One region of the Shewanella sp. MM_2022_3 genome, then DNA from elsewhere that is predicted to be linked to it. Evidence: predicted binding sites of a transcription regulator. Region 1 holds the regulator's gene; each other region holds the start of a gene.
What was found. Region 1 encodes sigma-54, which starts transcription at its own class of promoters, with help from an activator protein. Its sites were predicted from a motif close to GTTGGCACGNNNNTNGNNT; they were not measured.
Positions count from the first base shown of each region.

Region 2: a site for sigma-54 is predicted at 4,968-4,986, ahead of MMG82_RS12845 (BON domain-containing protein). Genes of this name have one in related genera too.
Region 3: a site for sigma-54 is predicted at 2,372-2,390, ahead of MMG82_RS19595 (TorF family putative porin). Genes of this name have one in related genera too.

Region 1 covers NZ_JAKZGV010000001.1:27,809-35,293, forward strand. The annotation lists gene mlaF (phospholipid ABC transporter ATP-binding protein MlaF) at 1-442, opposite strand, end outside; gene MMG82_RS00160 (KpsF/GutQ family sugar-phosphate isomerase) at 1,012-1,989, shown strand; gene kdsC (3-deoxy-manno-octulosonate-8-phosphatase KdsC) at 1,989-2,540, shown strand; gene lptC (LPS export ABC transporter periplasmic protein LptC) at 2,537-3,097, shown strand; gene lptA (lipopolysaccharide transport periplasmic protein LptA) at 3,084-3,635, shown strand; gene lptB (LPS export ABC transporter ATP-binding protein) at 3,632-4,363, shown strand; gene MMG82_RS00185 (RNA polymerase factor sigma-54) at 4,470-5,945, shown strand; gene hpf (ribosome hibernation promoting factor) at 5,974-6,261, shown strand; gene ptsN (PTS IIA-like nitrogen regulatory protein PtsN) at 6,264-6,707, shown strand; gene rapZ (RNase adapter RapZ) at 6,704-7,485, shown strand, end outside.
Region 2 covers NZ_JAKZGV010000023.1:3,062-10,546, forward strand. The annotation lists gene MMG82_RS12820 (diacylglycerol kinase family protein) at 1-612, shown strand, start outside; gene MMG82_RS12825 (hypothetical protein) at 605-1,261, opposite strand; gene MMG82_RS12830 (L-dopachrome tautomerase-related protein) at 1,474-2,550, opposite strand; gene MMG82_RS12835 (sigma-54 dependent transcriptional regulator) at 2,658-4,031, opposite strand; gene MMG82_RS12840 (hypothetical protein) at 4,285-4,749, shown strand; gene MMG82_RS12845 (BON domain-containing protein) at 5,021-5,569, shown strand; gene MMG82_RS12850 (DUF3224 domain-containing protein) at 5,712-6,122, opposite strand; gene MMG82_RS12855 (hypothetical protein) at 6,246-7,055, opposite strand; gene MMG82_RS12860 (hypothetical protein) at 7,319-7,485, shown strand, end outside.
Region 3 covers NZ_JAKZGV010000063.1:630-8,114, forward strand. The annotation lists gene MMG82_RS19575 (DUF4240 domain-containing protein) at 1-396, opposite strand, end outside; gene MMG82_RS19580 (hypothetical protein) at 520-903, shown strand; gene MMG82_RS19585 (response regulator) at 976-1,773, shown strand; gene MMG82_RS19590 (HU family DNA-binding protein) at 1,870-2,193, shown strand; gene MMG82_RS19595 (TorF family putative porin) at 2,482-3,174, shown strand; gene rimK (30S ribosomal protein S6--L-glutamate ligase) at 3,220-4,125, opposite strand; gene MMG82_RS19605 (GGDEF domain-containing response regulator) at 4,276-5,997, opposite strand; gene MMG82_RS19610 (response regulator) at 6,007-6,441, opposite strand; gene MMG82_RS19615 (CHASE domain-containing protein) at 6,438-7,485, opposite strand, start outside.

The DNA.
Region 1 (7,485 bases):
CACCGGATAACTCGCTGGGCATCATTTGCGCGGCGCCCCGTAGACCAACGGCCTCAAGTTTCATCAGCACGATAGTCCGAATAATCTCTTCGGGCAGGCCTGAATGTTCACGCAGCGCAAAGGCAACGTTATCGAAGACGTTAATATCGGTGAATAATGCGCCACTTTGAAACAACATACTCATGCGCTTGCGCAGTTCGAATAATTCGCTACGGCTCGCCGCATGCACATCCTGTCCATCGAACAACACTTGGCCGCTATCGGGTGTTAATTGGCCGCCGATAAGCTTGAGCAAGGTGGTCTTACCTATACCACTCGGTCCCATAATGGCGGTGACTTTGCCCCTAGGGATAGACAGGCTAATATCTTCATATATGACACGCTGGCCACGGCGAAAGCCCAAATGACGGATCTCAACCAACGGCGTTTGTTCTTGAGTCATGCTTGATTCCGATATTTGAAAAGAGGTGGCCTACGCTTCCTGCCCAGACCAATCGAAGAGCCGCAAATTGTACGTAATTGCGCTTTAACCTACAACAGAATCGACACTATCGTCCTGCGATACTTTCAATTTGCCTCATTTCCAGCGAGAATGCGCCCTAAGTTTTCGCTCTGTGAAGCTAAAGTGTTACTTAATGTTTTCAGCAGTGTTGATAAATTAGCAAAATGGTTTTGTAAACGGTCAAGACATAAGCTAATTGATACAAAGATAATGTGAGTACAACTTAACTTAAAAACGCTATTGAGTTCTGCAATTAAGCATCAAACTGGCCATCATAGTTACCTTACTCACTGCGGGTGGCAAAAGGGAAATACCAAAGACGATGATATTGCTCAAGGCATTCAATGGCTAAACGATATATTCTGCCCTAATGCCTAGGCGCAGAGCTTAAACAATAGCATGCGACTCAAAGTAACAAGCCGTTAATTTTATCATCTTTATCGCGTACCAAATTGTGCTATTCCAATCCCAGACGGGGCGACAAAGACAATGCAAGAAGAGAGATAGACATGGTAGACCAATCACAATTGCGCCAGTGGGGCTGTAAAGTCATCGATATTGAAAAATCGGCCCTCGACAATCTTTATCAATATGTCGATTCCGTTGAATTCGCCCAAGCCTGCGAGTTAATCCTCAACTGCACCGGCAAAGTCATCGTGATGGGGATGGGGAAATCTGGCCATATTGGTAATAAAATCTCTGCTACCCTCGCCAGCACTGGCACCCCTGCCTTCTTTGTGCATCCAGGCGAAGCCAGCCATGGCGACTTAGGCGTACTCTCTGATAATGATATTATCCTCGCCATTTCAAACTCGGGTGAATCGAGCGAAATCCTTGCGCTGATGCCCGTTATCCAACGTAAAGCCATTCCCGTGATTGCTATGACGGGCAAACCTGAGTCCACGATGGCACGTTTGGCCAAAATTCATTTATGTATTGAAGTGCCTGAAGAAGCCTGTCCGCTCGGGCTTGCGCCAACTTCGAGCACCACCGCAACCTTAGTAATGGGTGATGCAATGGCCATTGCGCTGCTGCAAGCCAAAGGCTTTACTCGGGAAGACTTTGCCATGTCTCACCCAGGCGGTGCCCTAGGGCGTAAGCTACTGTTAAAAGTCAGTAATGTCATGCACAGTGGCGATGATTTACCACTGGTTAAACACGATATCTGCATCACCGATGCCCTGTATGAAATCTCCAAGAAGGGCCTAGGCATGACGGCGGTGATCGATGAACAAAACAAACTCGTGGGTATTTTTACCGACGGCGACCTACGCCGCGTTATCGATGCCCAAGTCAACCTACGCACCACGCCTATCGCCGATGTGATGACGCGAAACTGTGTCACAATTACTGAAAACGTCTTGGCAGCGCAGGCGCTGCAAGTGATGGACTCAAAAAATATCAACGGCCTGATAGTGATAGATAAAGACAATCATCCTGTCGGGGCGCTCAATATGCTCGATATGGTTAAAGCGGGAGTCATTTAATGCCACAGCAAGGATTTTACGGCCCGATCAGCGATGATGTGTGGCAAAGAGCGCAAAAAATTAAACTGCTGATCTGCGATGTGGATGGGGTATTTTCTGACGGCCGCATTTATTTAAGCAACTCGGGTGAGGAGCTCAAAGCCTTCCATACCCGCGATGGTTATGGCGTGCGTTCATTATTGACCAGTGGCTTTAATCTGGCCGTGATAACAGGCCGCCAGTCTAAAATTGTTGAAAACCGCATGACGGCCCTCGGTGTAACCCATATTTATCAAGGTGTGGATAATAAATTTGTCCCCTATGAAGAACTGCTGTCGCTCTACAATGTCACACCTGAAGAAGTTGCCTATATCGGTGATGATATTGTCGACCTGCCAGTGATGAATGTCGTCGGTCTTGCCGTCTGTGTCGCCGATGGACATCCCTATGTGCGCCAACACGCCCATTTTGTGACCCAGTTAAATGGTGGTCATGGTGCGCTCAGAGAGCTGACAGATCTGTTACTTCTGAGTCAAAACAAATTTACCTCAGCCCATGGGATGAGCATATGAGTCGTGTGACCCTCGCCATTATTGCTTTTTTTGGTACTGCACTCGTGCTGTATTGGCAGGTCCAACAAAAACGCGGTGGCGATACCGATAGCAGCCTGAATGATACAGACAGACCCGACTACATTATCGAAGATCTGCGCAGCATCGAGTTTAACGAGCAAGGACAAGTCAATAGTCGTGTCACGGCAAAGCACATGGAACACTATGAGCTTAAAAACCAAACAGACTTTATTCAGCCTGTCTATCTTGTGTATCCCGACCAAGGTAAAGCAAAATGGCAGATCAAAGCCGATCAAGGTCGACTCAACAAAGATACTGGCAAGGTTGTATTAGAAAATAATGTTATTATCGATGCCATCAGCCCTGGTGAACCGATACAAACCTTGTCCACCAGTTTTTTAGAACTCGATCTCAACACAATGATAATGACCTCTGACCGCATCATTTACGTCACAGGGAAAGATTTTAATATTCAAGGGCAAGGCCTTTATGCCGACCTTAACGCGCAGGAAGTGCAATTGACCAGTCAGGTAGTAGGAACCTATGAAGCAAAATAACATATTACTTGCCAGCCTAATGCTAATGACAAGCATGAATGCCTTCGCCAAGATCGGTGACTTACAGCAAGAAGTGAAAATTAAAGCCGTCAGTCAAACTGCGGACATTAAAAACAATCAGATCATTTTCTTCGGTCCCGTTGAAGTTGTTCAAGGCTCAATTAAAATCCATGCGGATCAACTCCGTGCATTTTCTGTCGAAGGCGAAAATAGTAAAGTCTTACTGGCTACAGGAAATCCAGCAACCTACAGCCAAATCCTGGATGATGGCCGCCCTGCATCTGCTAGCGCCAAAGAGATTCGCTATGAAATGGCCACTCGGACGTTGACCCTAACTGGTACAGCGACCCTAGACCAAGCGGGTAGTCAAGTTACAGGCAATTTAATTCGTTACGATATTATTCAGCAAAAACTGATCGCCGAAAGTAGCGGCAATGGTGATGATCGCGTAATTACCATTATTCAACCTGATAATTATCAGGAAGAACTCAAAAATACACCAACAGATAAACCTGTGAAAAAACAGGATTCTAAATGACCCAAATCACCTTAAAAGCACAGAATCTCGCCAAGAGTTATAAGAGTCGTCAGGTTGTCAAAGATGTCAGCCTGACGGTCAAAACGGGTCAAGTCGTCGGCCTACTCGGCCCTAACGGCGCGGGCAAAACCACCACCTTTTACATGGTCGTGGGCTTAGTTAAAAGCGATAAAGGCCATATCTTTATCGACGATGATGATTTAACCGCCGATCCTATGCATCTGCGTGCCCGCAAAGGTATTGGTTACCTACCACAGGAAGCGAGTATCTTTCGTAAATTAACCGTACACGACAACATCATGGCGGTACTGCAAACCCGTAAAGAGCTCAATAGTGACCAGCGCGAAGAAGCACTAGAGCAACTGCTAGAAGAGTTCCATATCACCCATATTCGTGACAGCCAAGGCATGTCCTTATCGGGCGGTGAACGTCGCCGCGTCGAAATTGCCCGCGCCTTAGCGGCCAACCCCAAGTTTATTCTGCTTGATGAGCCCTTTGCGGGCGTTGATCCGATCTCCGTTATCGATATCAAGAAAATTATCGAGCAGCTTAAGAGCCGAGGCCTTGGAGTACTTATCACTGACCACAATGTGCGCGAGACCTTAGACGTCTGTGAACATGCTTACATTGTGAGTCACGGTAATCTTATTGCCGAGGGCACACCCGCAGAGATCTTAGACAATCAGCAAGTTAGGGCTGTGTACTTAGGTGAACAATTCAGGCTATAGTTACTAAAACAAAGCTAATAAGCCTTGAATTTGAGAGCGCTAGGCTCCATCCATATGATATCAAGCGACCTAAACTCACAATAATAACCTAGGGATCAGCGGTAACATGAAAGCGTCACTCCAGCTCAAACTGGGTCAACAGTTAACCATGACGCCACAACTTCAGCAGGCCATTCGCCTGCTGCAACTGTCGTCATTGGAACTGCAACAAGAAATCCAGCAAGCCTTAGACTCTAATCCTCTTCTCGAGCTGGAAGAGGAGCAATTTGACGCGCCTAGCGAACGTAAGCAAGATATCGCCGATACCGACTTTAGCGAAACGACTGCCCAGCCACAGGAACAAGATAATTCCACCGTGGACATTGCCGAGTCGCTGACCAAAGAATCTCTGCCCGAAGAGTTACCCATGGATACCACTTGGGATGAAGTCTTTACCGCATCGCCAAACTCAGGTTCTGGCGCCAGCCGTGAAGATGACATGCCCTTCCAAGGGGAAACTAGCGAGGGGTTGTACGAACATTTAGAATGGCAAAAAAACCTCACGCCCTTCTCTGAAACCGATTTAGCCATTGCCACCGCGATTATTGATGCCATCGACGATCAAGGTTATCTCACTCAAAGCACTGAAGATATCCTCGAAGCCATGGGCAATCCCGAGATTGAACTCGACGAAGTCGAAGCCGTGCTCAAGCGTATTCAACACTTCGACCCCGTTGGTGTCGCGGCAAGGGATTTAAGCGAATGTTTACTGATCCAGCTATCTCATTTTTCGCCTGATACCCCTCACATCGAAAATGCCCGCATGCTGATCAAAGATCATCTAGATCTGATCGCCGCCCGCGACTTTAGGCTGTTAATGCGTAAGACCAAACTGAAAGAGGACGAGTTAAGGGACAGTATTGCGCTGATCCAAACCTTGAACCCTCGCCCCGGTTTACTCATCACCCCTGTCGATGAAGAATATGTGATCCCCGATGTTTCGGTGTCGAAGAAAAACGGCCGTTGGGTGGTCGAATTAAACCCTGACTGCATGCCAAAAATCAACGTCAATCAGCAATATGCAGCAATGGCTCGTAGTTCAAAAAATCAAGCAGATAGCCAATTTATTCGTGGTCATTTGCAGGAAGCCAAATGGTTTATCAAAAGCCTTGAAAGCCGCAACGAAACACTGCTCAAGGTGGCAAACTGCATAGTGCAATACCAACAAGGTTTCTTCGAATATGGCGAAGAAGCCATGAAACCCATGGTTCTAAACGATATCGCCGAAGCGGTAGAAATGCATGAGTCCACCATTTCACGGGTGACGACTCAAAAATACATGCATACCCCAAAAGGACTTTTTGAACTAAAATATTTCTTCTCAAGCCACGTCGGGACGGATGATGGCGGTGAGTGCTCATCCACAGCAATCAGAGCTTTCATTAAGAAACTGGTTGCAGCGGAAAACCAGAAAAAACCATTAAGCGACAGCAAGATGGCTCAACTTCTGGCAGAACAGGGAATTAACGTTGCGCGCAGAACCATTGCGAAGTACCGAGAAGCGATGCTTATTCCCCCTTCCAATCAGCGTAAAAGTTTATAGCCTATTGTGAGTATCGGAGGACGTTTCTATGCAAATAAACCTAAGTGGACACCATATCGAGATTACTGAATCGTTACGGGCATATGTTGAGGAAAAGTTTTCAAAACTTGAACGTCATTTCGAACAGATCAATAATGTGCACGTTGTGCTCAATGTTGAGAAAATGCAACAGATTGCCGAAGCGAGAATCAACCTCACCGGTGGTGAAGTCTTCGCGACTTCAGAGCATGCAGATATGTATGCTGCCATAGACGTCCTGATTGATAAACTTGATCGTCAGGTTATTAAACACAAAGAGAAGTTAACAAAACACTAGCAATGGAACTTCGTACCATACTGCGGCCGGAGTGCACAACCTGCGCCACTCCGGGCAGTAAGAAAAAGGTACTGGAACTCATCAGCGACTTAGCCGCTGCCCAGTACCCCACCCTCTCATCTCAAGAGATCTTCGAAAGCCTCGTGGCGCGCGAAAAGATGGGTAGCACAGGTATAGGTAACGGTATCGCCATTCCACATGGTCGATTAACCGATATAACACAACCCATAGCGATATTGATAAAATGTGAGGAGCCGATAGCCTTTGATGCTATCGATAAACAACCCGTCGATATTTTATTTGCACTACTCGTGCCTGCCGACCAATGTCAGCAGCACCTAAGTACCTTGTCATGCATGGCTGAAAAGCTCAGTGACAAGCAAATATTAAAACAATTGCGCAAGACGCATGATGAAACGGAACTCTATCAGGTAATCATTGGATGAAACTGGTCATAGTGTCAGGGCGTTCAGGCTCAGGCAAATCGGTCGCACTTAGAGTGCTTGAAGATCTCGGCTACTATTGTGTCGATAATTTGCCTTTGCCTTTGATTGGCAGTTTGCTTGAACAGCTCAAAGGCAGTAACGATCTCGTTGCTATCAGTGTTGACGTGCGCAATTTACCAGAGCAAGACAAAGTGCTGGTTAAACAGCTTGCCAGCCTGCCTACGGGCACTGAACTCACCAGCTTCTTCTTAAACTCCAGCGATAAAGTGTTGCTCAAACGCTACAGTGAAACGCGGCGCTTACATCCCTTATCTAAGAGCCGAGTGTCACTGCAAGAAGCCATCAAGCTTGAAGGCAAATTGCTCGAGCCGCTGTCACAGCAGATGGATCACTATATAGATACCTCTAATCTGAATATCTATGAACTCAGCGACCAAGTGCGGCAAATACTCCTTGGCAGTGTCGATAAGGAACTGGTGATCAACTTCGAGTCCTTCGGTTTTAAGCATGGTATGCCGACCGAAGCTGACTTTATGTTTGATGTGCGCTTTTTGCCAAATCCCCATTGGGAACCGGAGCTTAGACCTCTCACCGGTTTAGATGAACCCGTAGCGGAGTTTTTAAATCGCCAGCCACTGGTGAATAAGTTCATCTGGCAAATCGAGAATTTGCTCGAAACCTGGTTGCCGCATTTAGAGCGCAATAATCGTAGCTATCTGACGATTGCGATTGGTTGCACAGGTGGCCAACACCGCTCAGTCTATGTAGCCGAGCAACT
Region 2 (7,485 bases), on a different contig from region 1:
CAGACCATAGACACGGCGCGTTGCAATGAGCGACTGGTGTTGCTGCTGGTCGGCATTGGGTTTGAGCAGCAAATGATTGAGTCGGCGAGCCGCGAGCGTAAAAATGCTCTCGGCCAACTCGCCTACCTCGATGGTTTGTGGCGCGCGGTGAACACCAACACCAACCTCGAGTTGCAGCTAACTTTAGATGACCAAGCCCCAATGACAGTGCAAACCCACAGCCTAGTGGTTGCCAATGCCGCGCCTTTTACCAGCTTACTCGCCCAAGGTAAGGGCAAACCCAATATGACCGACGGCTTGTTGGATATCACTTGGTTAGATTCAAATAATGAGCCGAATGAACAGCTTATCAGTTTGGCTGAACTGGCTTTTACCGGCTGGATTAAAGAGGCCGCCAATAGCGACTCTGGAACCTCGGCCAACACAGGCAAAGTGAAACATGCCCACGCGAAAAAGGTGAAGATCAGCAGTCAGCCCCAATGCAAGTATGTGATTGATGGCGAGATTTGTGAGCCGGAGGAACTCAATATTGATATCCTGCCCGCCTCTTTGAAGGTGTTTGTGCCTTATCAAGAATCGACTGAAAATGCTATCGACCCAAAAATCACGTAAATGACACTATCGCGATGTTTATTAAGATAAAAACAGCAAGCGCAATAAGCACTCGCATAAAATTAAATTCACTCACTTTGGGGTGGGATTTTTGAGGACTATTGCTAAAATCCTGAAACTTACAGCCTATCGCTTGCGCGCATTGCTGCAAAACTTGCTGTAATTCCTGCTTGTCAGTGCTGTTAGCCAATTTCAATTGACTCCCTTTAGGCTGCTGCACTTGTAAATAGGCGAGATAGTGATCGACCGTATCTTCCGCTTGGCGGTTACGGTCGAGCTGGTGCCAATGGGTTGTTTGTAGCAGATAGAGTTGCACAGCATTAATATCTGAAAAGGCATAGGCGCGCCAACGCCACAATCCAGGCGACTTCCCATTGAATACACCTTTACCGAGCCACAATTGCTGTCGCTCGGTATCTAACCAAGATTGTTGCCGAACTAACGCTAGCGGCAGTACAGGGAACAACAGAAAAAATGCCACCCAACCAAGCACAAGCCGTAACACGGGCTCGGGTTGTAACCAGGCCGCCCTCGCACAAAGCAATCCAAGCACTAACAAGGCAACGGCAAAAAACCACAGTAGAGGTCGGTACTGGGTACTCAACGCCTTGAGATAAAGCGCACTCTTAGGAGGTTGATTAAGTGTCACTGAACTTGTTCCTTGTTCCAAAAATTATCTCACCATCTCAAATTGACCTGTGCTAGTAACAATATGAGGCATTGATAGTTTACACAATCAACACCTAACTTATTTTTAGATCCTTTCGAGTTAAACCAACGACTCACATCAATGGAAATAACCGTTGCGATATCGCTCATACTGCAACGAAAAGCTGCAACTTTGCAGTTGCAGCTAAGGTGTTATTGACCCGCAGCGGTATCCTCACCAGTCCAGAGTCGCATGATGCGATAAGGTGGTTTGGCTGTTTCAGCTTCGCCATTAAAGGCTTTTGCTTTATGCAATTGATTCACTGAAATATATAACCAGCCCGTTTCACCAAATTGCACACTATCGGGAAAATCCAGTAGTGGAGAACTGACCGCTGTTGATAGCGTACCTTTGTTATCTAACATAGATATGGCATTGTGGTTCAAATTGGTGAAGTAATGATTACCTTGTTTGGACGTTGCAGCGCCATCTGACACTGGCTTAGCTCCGACTAATTTTACAGTCGCGATAATTTTATCATTATTGCCTGTTTGTAAAGCCGCAGTCGATAACTGATACCAGTGAGTACCATTCATTGCACCATAATAGAGTGTACTTCCATCGGCAGATAAACTGATGGGATTGACCGCGACACTAGCAACCTTGCCATTAAACAATGTTGTTTTGTTATCTATGTTCATTACTGCATCCGCTTCGGCCTGCAGCGAGCTATGACCTGAAAAACGTACGGTATGACCATCGTCGATACGCACTGCTAAGAGGCCTGGGTTGGCGATATCGGCTAAATAAATCCAGCCTTTTTGTGAATCGACAACCAGATCCTGCATAAAGCTGCCTTTGGGCGCGAGTGCTTGTGGTAGGACAATTTGTTTATATAGACTGCCATCCTTAATGTTGAATCCCCAAATCCTCGTCTGACCTAATTCTAACCCCATATCTGCGGTCCAGAGGTGTCCAGCTTTGTCCTGAGCAATCCCTAATAAGGTATCAAATTGAGTCATATTGGCAGTCGAAGCTTTTTGTAAATCCATTGAAGGCCAAGCTTTGTAAGCATTGGTTTCACGATTAACTTCAATCAGTTGTAAACCTGACGGCGTATCAAGTGGATGTACCGTGGCAAAAATCCGACCTTGTGCAGTGACACTGACATTGCCAGGTCGTATTGGCAATTCAGCGACTGTTTCAAGACTTCCTACCGCTGGGGTAGCGTTTACAAAACTACTGGCAGTCAAAGAAAGCCATAATGCTGTCGTAAATAAGTGTTTCATATTCTATCTCCGCTTTTCTGTTTAAGGGCTGTAGAATAGGAGTTATTATTTACAAAAAAAATAGTGTAAAAATCGGCTCTGTTTCAATATTAATTTGATAATCAGCACTATTCCGCCGTCGGCTCACCCGCTTCGACTTGTTGCTCGTACTTGCTGAGCTTGTTGTAGAGGGTTTTTACACTGATACCAAGCTGCTCGGCGGTGTCGGTTTTATTGCCCTGACTCGTTTCAAGCGCTTGGTAAATGGCGATTTTTTCCAGCTCCTCAAGGCGCATACCTTGGGGGATCACCACATTTTCCTCCGCAGTCGTCTCTTTTTCCGCACTGGGCGTCAGCTGTAAATGCTCAGGGGTAATCTCATGGTCCGCCAGAATATAAGCGCGCTCAATAGCATGCTTTAACTCGCGCACATTCCCCGGCCAAGCGTGGGCCGCAATCGCCTCTAAACTTGAGGACGAGAACACTTTGCTCTGTTTTTCCGCCGCATTGCGATAGGCCAGAAAATGCTTCGCAAGTCCGACTATATCTTCCCCGCGCTCCCGCAATGGCGGCACTTGAATGGGGAAATGCGCTAAACGAAAGTACAAATCTTCCCGCAGTTGCCCTTGCTCAATCGCCACTAAAGGATCGCGGTTTGTCGCCGCCACAATGCGCACATTGGCCTTGAGAACCTTAGGGCTGCCGACGGGACGATATTCATTATTTTCGAGCACTCTTAATAGCTTAACTTGATGCTCGATGGGCATTTCGGTGACTTCATCGAGGAATAAGGTGCCGCCTTCGGCCTGCTCAAATACCCCTTGGTGATCGCGAGTCGCGCCGGTGAAGGCGCCTTTAATATGGCCGAAGAGTTCACTATCGACCAATTCTGGGCTCAAGGCGCCGCAGTTAATCGCAATATAGGGCTTATTCACCCGCGGGCTGGCTAAGTGAATGGTATTGGCGACCAGTTCTTTACCCGCGCCACTCTCACCGATAATCAACACATTGCTCTCGGCGGCCGACACGCGGCGGATAGTGCGGTACAAACGGTGCATAGGTAACGAGGAGCCCACCAGCAAACCATATTGGTCTAACTCGCTAGCATAGGGACGAATGCGCGTCGAGGTATTGGCAACCAGATGCTGGGCAAAATCGGCTAAGGTTTCGCACAGCAAGGACATATCGATGGGTTTACGGAAATGGTAGCCCGCGTATTTGGACAATAGTGTATCGAGGTGAGGATTCGGCAGGCCGTCGGAGAGGAAAATAAACTCCACATCCGCAATAGCGCTGGACTCGAGTAAGGCTAAGTAATCTTCACGGCTAAGACGGGGCAGCTCAATGATCGCCACATCGATACGATTGGCCTCCAGCTGACTAATCCAAGATAAATCATCGCTACTGCGTAGCTTGTTGTAGGTCTGCGCGCCCTCGAGCTTCACTAATGCCTGCTCGGTTTCGACGTCCTGTAGATGATAGAAAAGCGTTGGTCGGATCATCTTGTGCCACTCCCTGTGAATAAGGAATCACTGTATGCCAGCTGTGAAACTTTAACAATCTTAACGGTAAGAGTTGCCGACAATAGTCGGCCTACTGGCGACAATAGATAAATATCATCAGTTAAATCAAACCATTAACTTATCATTAAAAAGTGAACGAAATATGCATAGAAGCTGAATGAAACTGATATTTCCATGAAAATGTGGGCAATCCGTGTCGGCGGAGCTGCCCAAACTACCACAGGAGGTCGTTATGACGTCTAATGTTGCGCAACATCAGACCGAGCTGAGCGCCGATATTAAGCTGGTTAATGAGTTAATCGAGCTGACGCAAACCGGCGTGGATTTTTATACTCGGGCCAATACCACTGTCGATGACTACAGCCTAAAACGCATTTTTATTGCCCAAATCAACACATACCAAGGGATGTTGGCGCGATTTAGGCAACTGCTCGCCCAATCATTACAGTACATAGGCCCGCACTCGGTGCCGCCGTCGCAGACTCGGCCCTATGCCGATGTCGATGCTTTACTTATTAAACAGCAACTCGCCGATGCCCTCACAGTGCTCTGCGAGCTTGAGCGTCAGCGCCTTAACCACCTCAAACAGTTAATTAAAAAAGCCAATCACCCAAGGTTAATCAGCCAATTGGCCGAGGATATTGCTTGGCTACAAATCCATTTGGATACCTTACACCTGCGTAGCCAAGCCCTGTAAGGCAGCAATGCCAGCCAATAACGCGGCCAACTGAGCCGCGTTTTTGTTGCCTGCGATCTGGCGATTCTTAACGCCTATCTTGCTTAAGCCCAATCGCTTTATCACCCTCGGTAATATTTACATTTTGTCGGTAAAAAGCGCCGAGCTTGCTTTTGGATTAAACAGTCGAAACGAGCCGAAAACAAATATAATTATCTTAAAATCAATCAGATAAAAATATTGGCACGATTCACGCTTTAGTCCCTTCGAGATAACAACGGAGGATATCATTATGAAAAACACGACAACTTTAGCCTTAACCACCTTACTTGTCGGTTCTATCAGCTTAAATGTGACCGCCGCACAGGATTGGAAAGACGATGCCAAAGATGCTTGGCTCGATGGCAAGGCCGAAACGACTTTGTTGCTCAATACTAACCTCAACTCCTTTGACATTATGACCGACGTGAAAAACGGCCATGTGACCTTAACCGGTAAAGTGGAGAGCAGTGTCGATAAGGCGCTCGCAGCGGAGCTGATCAAAAGCTTGGACGGGGTAAAAGGGGTTGAAAACAAATTAACCGTGATGAATGAAAACGAGAGCACCAGTGAGGTAGTGAAGACCTTAACCGACTCTAAGGTCGCAACTGTGGTGAAAACCCGCCTGTTGTTCTCGACCGACGTTTCTGGCACCCAAATTAATGTAGACGTTGCCGATGGCGTAGTGACCTTACAGGGTGAAGTGGCCAGCGATGCCGAGCGTCAATTAGCCCTGACCATTGCCAAAAATACCGATGATGTGAAAAAGGTCGTCGATAAGATCAAAGTCAAAACCTCATAATGGTCTTAACATTCAGCCCTTGCTAATTCAGCTCTAGATACTCTTGATAACTCAGATGTTGGTATTAGTCACTCGGGCAAAAACCACAAAACCAGCTTCGGCTGGTTTTGTTTTATCAGCGCGATGTTATGTTAATCATGCCTTAGGCTTCCTGTTCAAAGCAGAAGCTAAATTCATAAAAATGCTGACCGTTTTCAATGCTTATCGCCATAGTGCCATATAGCCCTGTGAGTTCACCCGCGCCAGAATGGGGAACGACCTCAAGGTGTAAGCGGTTTTGTCCATCGGTCATAATGCCAAAATGTTGCAGCACAAAACTGCCCTGTCTGCCGCACAGTTTACCCACGACTTGTTCAATCGCCACATAACCAGCAGAGCCTTTTACCGCGGTCATGGCACTGAGCATTTCGCCTTGGCTGCGGGCCTCTAGCTCACCATAAAAGGTTTTATCTAAAGTCATTCTGCCCAAGTTCACACCACCCACACCTGTGGCATAGGCATTCTCGGGATTGAGCTTAACATCAAATTTGCCTGTGACTTTGGTCATTTCCATAACACGCTCCTTGTTTTAATTTTATGCTTTATGCCAAAACCTTCGCTTTCCGGCCGCTAGATGAAATAAATACCTCAGCCGCAGCTGAGGTAAAATTAACTTAGCATAAGCCCCGCTCTAAACCTAATGCAGCGCTTTGATTTCTGATTCACTGACACCGATTTTAAGGGTTTTAATTACAGTTGGCGGTGTTGTCATGGGTTGATCAGCCGCCCTCTCACGGTAAGTAACAGCAACTTTAAATGGGGCTTCAAAGGGATAAACAGGTTCAATATTATCGACCTCAATACGATCGCCAATAAATACACTGCCTAGGTGCTGCACACGATTTTGGCCATAATCTAGGCTAAACAAGCCGAGATACCAGAACACACCTGAACCTTGGTTAGTCACAATAAAAGGCGCCACAAAGGGCATGGTTTGCTGCTGTGGATCATCCTGTAATGGCGCATCACTTTGGGTATCAGGCTCTAAAGCGGGGTCAAAATTAAGCGGAGTAACTCGTAAATAATCTAATAACACTCGGCCTTTAGCCTCGCCATCCTGATAGTCCCCAATAGCAAACTCCGTTTGTTTAACGTTAATAAAGTGGGTTAACACTACGGCTTTGTGGCTGTCCGGTAAGCTCACTTCAAATTTATTAGCGGTATTTAAACTAAACAGCTTAAGCATCACTTCCGAGGCATTAGCAACGGGCTTGACTTCACTGGGTACCACAGATTCAAGCACATCTTCACTGCTTAATAATTTGGCTTCTTGGGCTTTTGCCTTAGCATCAGCCTGCGCCATGGCCTCATCGTATTGCAACACTTGGCCATCTTCCATGACCATGTAAATATCATCATTGGTCATGTTAAAGCGATAAACTCCCACGGCAAGAATACTCAGCACTAGGACTGTCGCCGCGATGGTGACTTTAACAAACATACTCATTTTTCTCCCCCAATAGCCTAAGTGCTGTATCATTTGCGCTGATGGCAAAACCAGCCTTGCTGATAGCATCAAAAAATCGCTCTTTCTACAAGGCCAAAATCGCATATTTTTGCTTTAGTCAGCACAAGTTCAGCAAGTTAACCCATGCTGGCATATATATGATTCAGCCTTTTCATTAATGTTCGCAATCGGGCTATAATTCCTTGGCTTAAACGACACCAGCAGTCTTAAACAACGATCGAGTATTAAGGATTTAATTGCCAATGACCAATGCCTCTACTAGCCCATTTGCCGTGTTAAACCAAACCACGGCACACTCGTTTAATGAACAGAAAAACTTAATTAAGCGCGTCTTTAAGGGCAAACCAGTGCAATGTCCAAGCTGCAATCAAACCCTCAAAGTCATCTTGCCCGAGACCGCCAAAGCCGA
Region 3 (7,485 bases), on a different contig from region 1:
TTTACCCGTTCGGTCTTCGTATAATTGCCCTGCAATAAGATCGTAATCTTCAATAAAGGGATAGGCATAACCATCCTTTTCTGGCCATGCAGTTAACTTCGCTAACGAATCAGGCTGGGCAATCACAGCCTCATAACGGGCTTGTCCAAGTGAAATCAGAAAAGCGCGAAATTCGGCAAAGGCATAATCAGAATCACACCCCGTAATGATATAAGCCGCCCCCCAAACCGACCATAAATAACTTCGGCGCATCTGTTGACCAAACAGCTTATCAAAGACTTTTAGCTCTTCATCACTCAGTTTACTCAGTTTCAGCTTTAATGCCTCAACCAAAGACTCTTGGGATTGCGCTGGTTCACTGCGGGTCACTAAGTCCCAAAATTCTACTTCTGTCATCACTTAACCTAATTTAATGCCCAAGCAAAGGCGTATTCTACATGATAATACGGTTATGCTGGACTCAGTTCGGGGCATTTCCTACACTTGCTCCACTTCACATTAGCCAGTAACCCTAACTTTATGCCTAAACGCCTAATCCTATTGATAACCCTTTATACTCTGTTTGCCATTGTTGCCCTATTACGGGCTGTCGCCACTGCCTCCTTCGATTTGTTTACCTTAGGTGTATTACCCGTGTTGTTTGGCATACTGACGCAAGCACCTTGGTCTAGCTTAGTGCTCAAAATTTATATTGGATTACAAACCTTAGGCCTGTCAGCACTTGGTGTCACAGCCATTATCGCCTATCAGATTACACCTCAAGACGTTAAAGTGGTGGTAGAGGGTCATAACATCCCGATGTTACCGCTGGTGCTGTCTATCATTGCCCTGCTATTAGTACAGTATTGGATCGCATTTTCACGGGTAACCCGTGATTATTTAACCGCAAAATTGAAAGCTTGATTTAATATGTTGCGAAGCAGTTATTTCTCGCCTAAGTTAACGCCTTTCTAAAAAGCCCAATAGCTTGTGACTATGACTCATTTATCGCCTAACGAATTATCGATGCTTATTATTGAGCCATCGGAAACCCAGCGCCGCATTATCATCAAGCGCTTACAGCAAGAAGGCATTGTTAGCATCGAAAATGCTGCCAATATTGAAGAGGCTAAAGGACTCATTGCTCGACACAAACCCGATCTCATTGCCAGTGCAATGCATTTTGAAGATGGAACCGCGACCGAGTTTTTGAACTACCTGCGCAGCAAAAGTGAATATAAAGATATTCAATTTATGCTGATCTCAAGTGAATGTCGCCGTGAACAATTGGAGATTTTCCGCCAGTCTGGCGTAGTCGCGATTCTGCCAAAACCTTTTAATGCCGAACACTTAGGCAAGGCGCTAAATGCGACCATCGATTTGCTCAGCCACGATGAACTCGACTTAAGCCACTTCGATGTGCACGATGTACGCGTGCTTGTGGTTGATGACAGTCGCATGGCACGTAATGTGATCAAGCGAACTATTGGTAATTTGGGGATAAAACTGATTACCGAAGCAGAAGATGGTGCGCAAGCCATTGAGTTAATGCGTCATAATATGTTTGATTTAATTATCACTGATTACAATATGCCCAGCGTTGATGGACTGGTATTAACGCAATTTATCCGCAATGAAAGTCAACAATCCCACGTGCCTATTTTAATGGTCTCGTCTGAGGCTAACGATACACATTTAAGTAATGTATCTCAGGCAGGGGTGAATGCCCTATGCGACAAGCCCTTCGAACCCAAATTGGTTAAGCAACTCTTATATCAGTTGCTCGAAGAATAAAACCTAAGTCACGAATGGCGCAAATACCCTCCAATTTTGTTACTTCGATGACACAAGCCCGCAGCAAAGGGCTTTCCAACGCTTTAACCTTGTGGCATGTTAGGCTCGCTGACTTACATAAATCTACGGAAAGAAGAGACAATAAAAATGAACAAAACTGAACTTATCGCCAAAATTGCAGAAAATGCCGATATCACTAAAGCTGAAGCAGCACGAGCATTGAAATCTTTCGAAGCGGCGATTACTGAATCAATGAAAAACGGTGACAAAATCTCTATCGTCGGATTTGGCTCCTTTGAAACAGCGACTCGTGCAGCTCGTACTGGTCGTAACCCACAAACGGGCAAAGAAATCCAGATCGCTGAAGCCACTGTGCCTAAGTTTAAAGCGGGTAAAACCTTGCGTGATAGTGTGAACTAATTCGCTCGACATTGATTTTATAAAACGCCTCCTCTGTGAGGCGTTTTTTTTCCCTCACGAAAGCATAAAAGATGATTTTTTGCACAAACACAGTGCGTCCACCGCTCCATTTTTGAGCGCTTTAAAACATTTAATTAACATAAATTATGTAACCAGTTGTTTTTAAAGATGTTCAAATAATGGCATGTGATTAGCAACTCCCTTATCAGAAAAAACCATGATGCACCAATGCCGCCGTATTTAAGTGGCATGAGTGAATCGATAAATAAGTCAATCGAGGGGATGAGTATGAGAAAATCACTGTACAGCGTTTTGGCATTATCGACGGGATTATTACTAACCACTAACGTCTTTGCGTCGGTATCCGGCAATATTGGCGGCACATCAAACTATCTATGGCGCGGAGTGACTCAAACCAATGATGCGGTGGCGATCCAAGGCGGTCTTGACTACAGTCATGACTCAGGATTTTATGCGGGTACGTGGGCATCAAATGTCGATTTTGGCAATGACACTAGCTACGAGTTAGACCTCTATGCTGGTTACGGTGGCAACATCACCGACGATCTCAGCTATGATTTTGGCTATCTCTATTATGCCTACCCGGATGCCGAAGGCAGCATCGATTTTGGTGAGCTCCACGGGGCTATTACCTGGAAGTGGGTTGAACTCAGTTATTCCCACGTAATCAATGCGGGTGATGACGTAGCGGCGGAACCACTCGATAACAAAGATATGAGTTATCTTGCCGCCACAGCATCTTTCCCTTTAACCGAGAAACTTAGCCTGTCATTCCACTATGGCTACTCCACGGGCGATGTGGTTGAAGCTTGGTTTGGTGAGGATAACTATGCCGATTACAACGTAACACTTAGTGCAGATACCAGCATGGGCACAGTCTCTTTTATGGTATCAGATACTGATCTGGCTGATGACGATGCTAAAATCGCTTTAGGTTACTCCTATAGCTTTGATTTATAAAACAAAGAACTAAGAAACACGCCGCGTTAATCGCGGCGTTTTTTATTAAGCGATCACCGCCCGATTCGACTTACGTGCTAACACCATTTTCTCAATATATTCCACAATAGGCTCAGTTACCGAAATACCCGTAGTTTGCTCAATACCTTCGATACCGGGAGCTGAGTTCACCTCAAGGATCAACGGGCCACGATTCGAACGTAAAATATCCACGCCTGCAACGACTAATCCCATCGCTTTAACAGCGGCAACGGCCATCTTGCGCTCTTCTGGCGTAATTTTCACTTTTTCACCACAGCCGCCTAAGTGTAAGTTTGAACGAAAATCGCCCTCTGGCCCCTGACGCTTCATCGAGGCCACCACTTTATCACCCACCACAAAACAGCGAATATCACTGCCGTTGGACTCTTGAATATACTCTTGCACCAAAATATTGGCTTTGAGCCCTAAAAAGGCTTCAATCACGCTCTCAGCGGCGGTTTTCGTTTCCGCTAATACCACCCCAATCCCCTGCGTACCTTCGAGTAACTTGATCACTAAAGGAGCACCGCCCACCATATTAATGAGATCAGGAATATCATTGGGTTTATTGGCAAATCCAGTGATAGGCATACCAATGCCTTTGCGTGAAAGTAATTGCAGAGCACGTAACTTATCCCGCGAGCGTGCTATCGAAATTGAATCGTTGGCGGCAAATACACCCATCATTTCAAACTGGCGCACCACTGCGCAGCCATAAAAGGTCACACTGGCATGAATACGCGGAATAATGGCATCAAACCCTGTTAATTCTTCTCCCTGATAATGAATGCTAGGTTTAACGGAATTAATATTCATGTAGCAATTCAAGGTATTAATCACCACAGCCTCATGACCACGGCTTTCGCAGGCGGCCACTAAACGTCGGGTGGAATACAATTCTGGAAACTGAGATAAAATACCGATTTTCATTACTAAATGACCAAATTAAACACAGTGATTGAAGCTCTGAGCACATTGCATCAGAAAGGGGCGCTGATATTTGTCTATTGCTCAGTGTAAAGCAAGAAAATATTCCTCACCAGACGAAAACCTAAGCCTTAGTCAAACGTAAGATAATCTTCACAATTTAGTGACTAACGGTGTAATGAACCTTGCTTCAAATTCGCTTGCCTCTAGAGGACGAGAAAAGAAGTATCCCTGTAATAGATTGCAGTGCCTTACTGTACAAAACTCCGCTTGCTCGATGGTTTCAATTCCCTCGGCAACAGAGGTGACGTTAAAGCCATAGGCAAAGTTAAGCAACGCTGTGAGTAAACGAGTGTCCTTTTCGTCCTTATCGTAGGAAGCAATAAAACTTTTATCGATTTTTAACACGCTGATGGGGAACAACTTTATATGTTCAAGGGATGAAAATCCGGTACCAAAATCGTCCAACGCAAATCGCACTCCAAGTTGGGCTATTTTATCGAGGATCTTGGCATGTTCGTGGGGTTCTTCAATCAAACAGTTTTCAGTAATTTCCAACTCAAGTGCACTGGGCGCTAGCCCTGTCACGTTAAGAACATGGGCGATTTTCTCATATAAGTTGATATGCCCAATTTGAGATGCAGATAAGTTCACTGCAATGGTAAAGCGATGCCCTGTTGATGCTAATTGGCTCAGCCAATATTGGGCCTGTCGGCAGGCTTCATACAATACCCAGTCGCCGATTTCTTCCATTAACCCAATTTCTTCTGCTATGGGCAGAAATTGGTCCGGAGAAATCAAACCATCTTCGGGATGCTGCCAACGAATTAACGCCTCCATTCCCACCATATGATGTGTTTGCGCGTCAACTTGCACCTGATAATAAACCTTAAACTGATTCTGCCTTAAGGCCATTTTTAAGCTGGACTCGATATGATTGCGGTAGCGGACTTCTTTATCTAGCGCCTCGGAATAAAACTGGATCTGATTACGCCCCATTTTCTTAGCACGATACATGGCGATATCGGCGCATTTCATTAACTCAGAGCTATCGGAGGCGGCTTCATTATAAAATGCCACGCCAATACTGGCGCCAATCATCACATCGTTATCTCCAAGGCAAAACACTTCTTCAAAAGCTTTAAGTAGACGGTTAGCCACTATCATGGGGAAATATTTGTAGTCATTGTCAGTCACTAACACCACAAATTCATCCCCGCCTAAACGAGCAATGACGTCACCATCCCGTAACACGGCGCTGAGTCTCGATGCGACTTTCACCAACAAAATATCACCCGTTTGGTGACCTAACGTGTCATTAATCGCTTTAAAATCATCAAGATCAAGTAAAATCACGGCTAAAAAATCATTACTGCGTTTTGCTCTTGCAATGGCGCGATTTAAACACAGCTCAAATCCATAACGATTCATCAATTTGGTGAGTGAATCGTGCTCCGCCAGTTCTTTCAGTTTTTGATGGCTATTTCGTAGGGCAAGTGCCATTGAGGCGCGCTGTTTAGCGTAACGAATTGAACGACTCAGGATTCTTGAGTTAACTTCATCTTTAAGTAAGAAATCTTGGGCACCTAACTCAATACAACGCTGAGCGAGTTTTTCATCTTCGTAACGGCTCAACATCACCACCACAGTTTGATCTTGAGTCATAGAATTGAGCTTGATAAGCACTTCTAAGCCATTAGCATCGGGCAATAGATAATCGAGTAGAATCCCGTCAAAATGACGCTCCAAGGCAAGATTCAATCCATCAAAAGCACAGTTTGCCTCAACCACATTAAAAGCTAACTTGGACTGTCGTAGCGCTCGAATAATAGCGGTTCTATCAACTTCATCATCATCGATAAGTAGTAAATCCATATACACATCCTATACGTTTGGAAGCTCAACGATGCGCCAGTAGCCTTCCAACATATTAAAAATATTGTGGAAACCATCTTTAATATCTGTTTTAACCATGTAACCAGCCACATGGTGACGGTAGGCTCTCATCCGATCTTCATCGGTACTAGAAGTCGTCAGCATAAACACAACGGAAGAAGACAACGTCGGATCAGAACGAATATGTTCAAGAAATTCAAAACCATTCATTCTGGGCATATTGAGATCGAGCAAGATCAAGTATGACCCCTTGATAGCGTTGGTATGCGTCAGAATTGAAAGTGCTTCAAGCCCGTCCCTCGCTCGCACAAGAGGATTAAGCAAACGCAGTTGCTTCATCGACCTCTGCACCGCCATATAATCCACATCATCATCATCAACTAACAGAATGGTCACTTGTTTATAGTCATGGCTATTACTCATACCGCCTCCTTGTTGACTATGTGCATCGGCCAGCTAAACCTAAAGCAACAACCTCGCCCCGCTGATTCAAGTAGAATTTCTCCCCCTAGACTTTCAACCGTCTTTTTGACAAGCGACAATCCCAAACCGCTTCCCTCGACTTCATCTCTTGGTCTAAGAGTTTGAAACATTTCAAATACTTTCTGGTGAAACGGGGCAGAAATTCCAGGTCCATCATCAATCACGCTAAACCAGTAATAGTGGCCTTTTGTTTCACATTGCACCTTAAGTACACCACCACCTCTATCATGGTGTTTAATGGCATTGCTAATTAAATTCCGAACGACTAGTTCTAAGAGCGTTTTAACCGTTTTAAATCGTGGAAAATTACCTTCGATGACCAATTCAAATCCCTGAGGTGGAGCGACCAAAGCGAACATATCTTCGACCAGTTGTCGACAATCAGTGTCAACCATTTCAATATCAACACGCCCAATGCGTGAAAACGTTAACAACCCGTCGAGTAATAACACCATTCTCTGGATACGATTCTGAATTAAACCTAAGTATTTTTGGACATTTTCATTAGTGTTATCAGCAAGATCTTCACTTAACCAATGGGTTAGTTGCTCAATACCTCTGAGGGGCGACTTCAAGTCATGGGAAGCAATATAGGCAAATCTATCTAGCTCTTGATTAATACGCTCCAATTCTGCCGTATGCTCGATACGCTGTGCTTCAATCCGCTTACGTTCAGAAATATTATTGATCGTCGTTAAAATGTAGATCCCATTACTAAAGTGAATAGGAGTTAATCCGACCTCGATCGCCAAACGTGTACCATCTTTGCAGCAACCAAACAGATCATCCCGCATCGACATATTCTTCGCGATGGGATGAAGCAGGTAATGAGATAGATGTTTTTTATGAATTTCCCTAAGTGATTCAGGTAGTAACATATTAATTGAACGTCCAAGTAACTCCTCCCTCGTATAACCAAAAAGCCTTTCGGCATGGGTATTGACTAAGGTAATCGCGCCTGTTTTATCAACCATAAACAGTGCA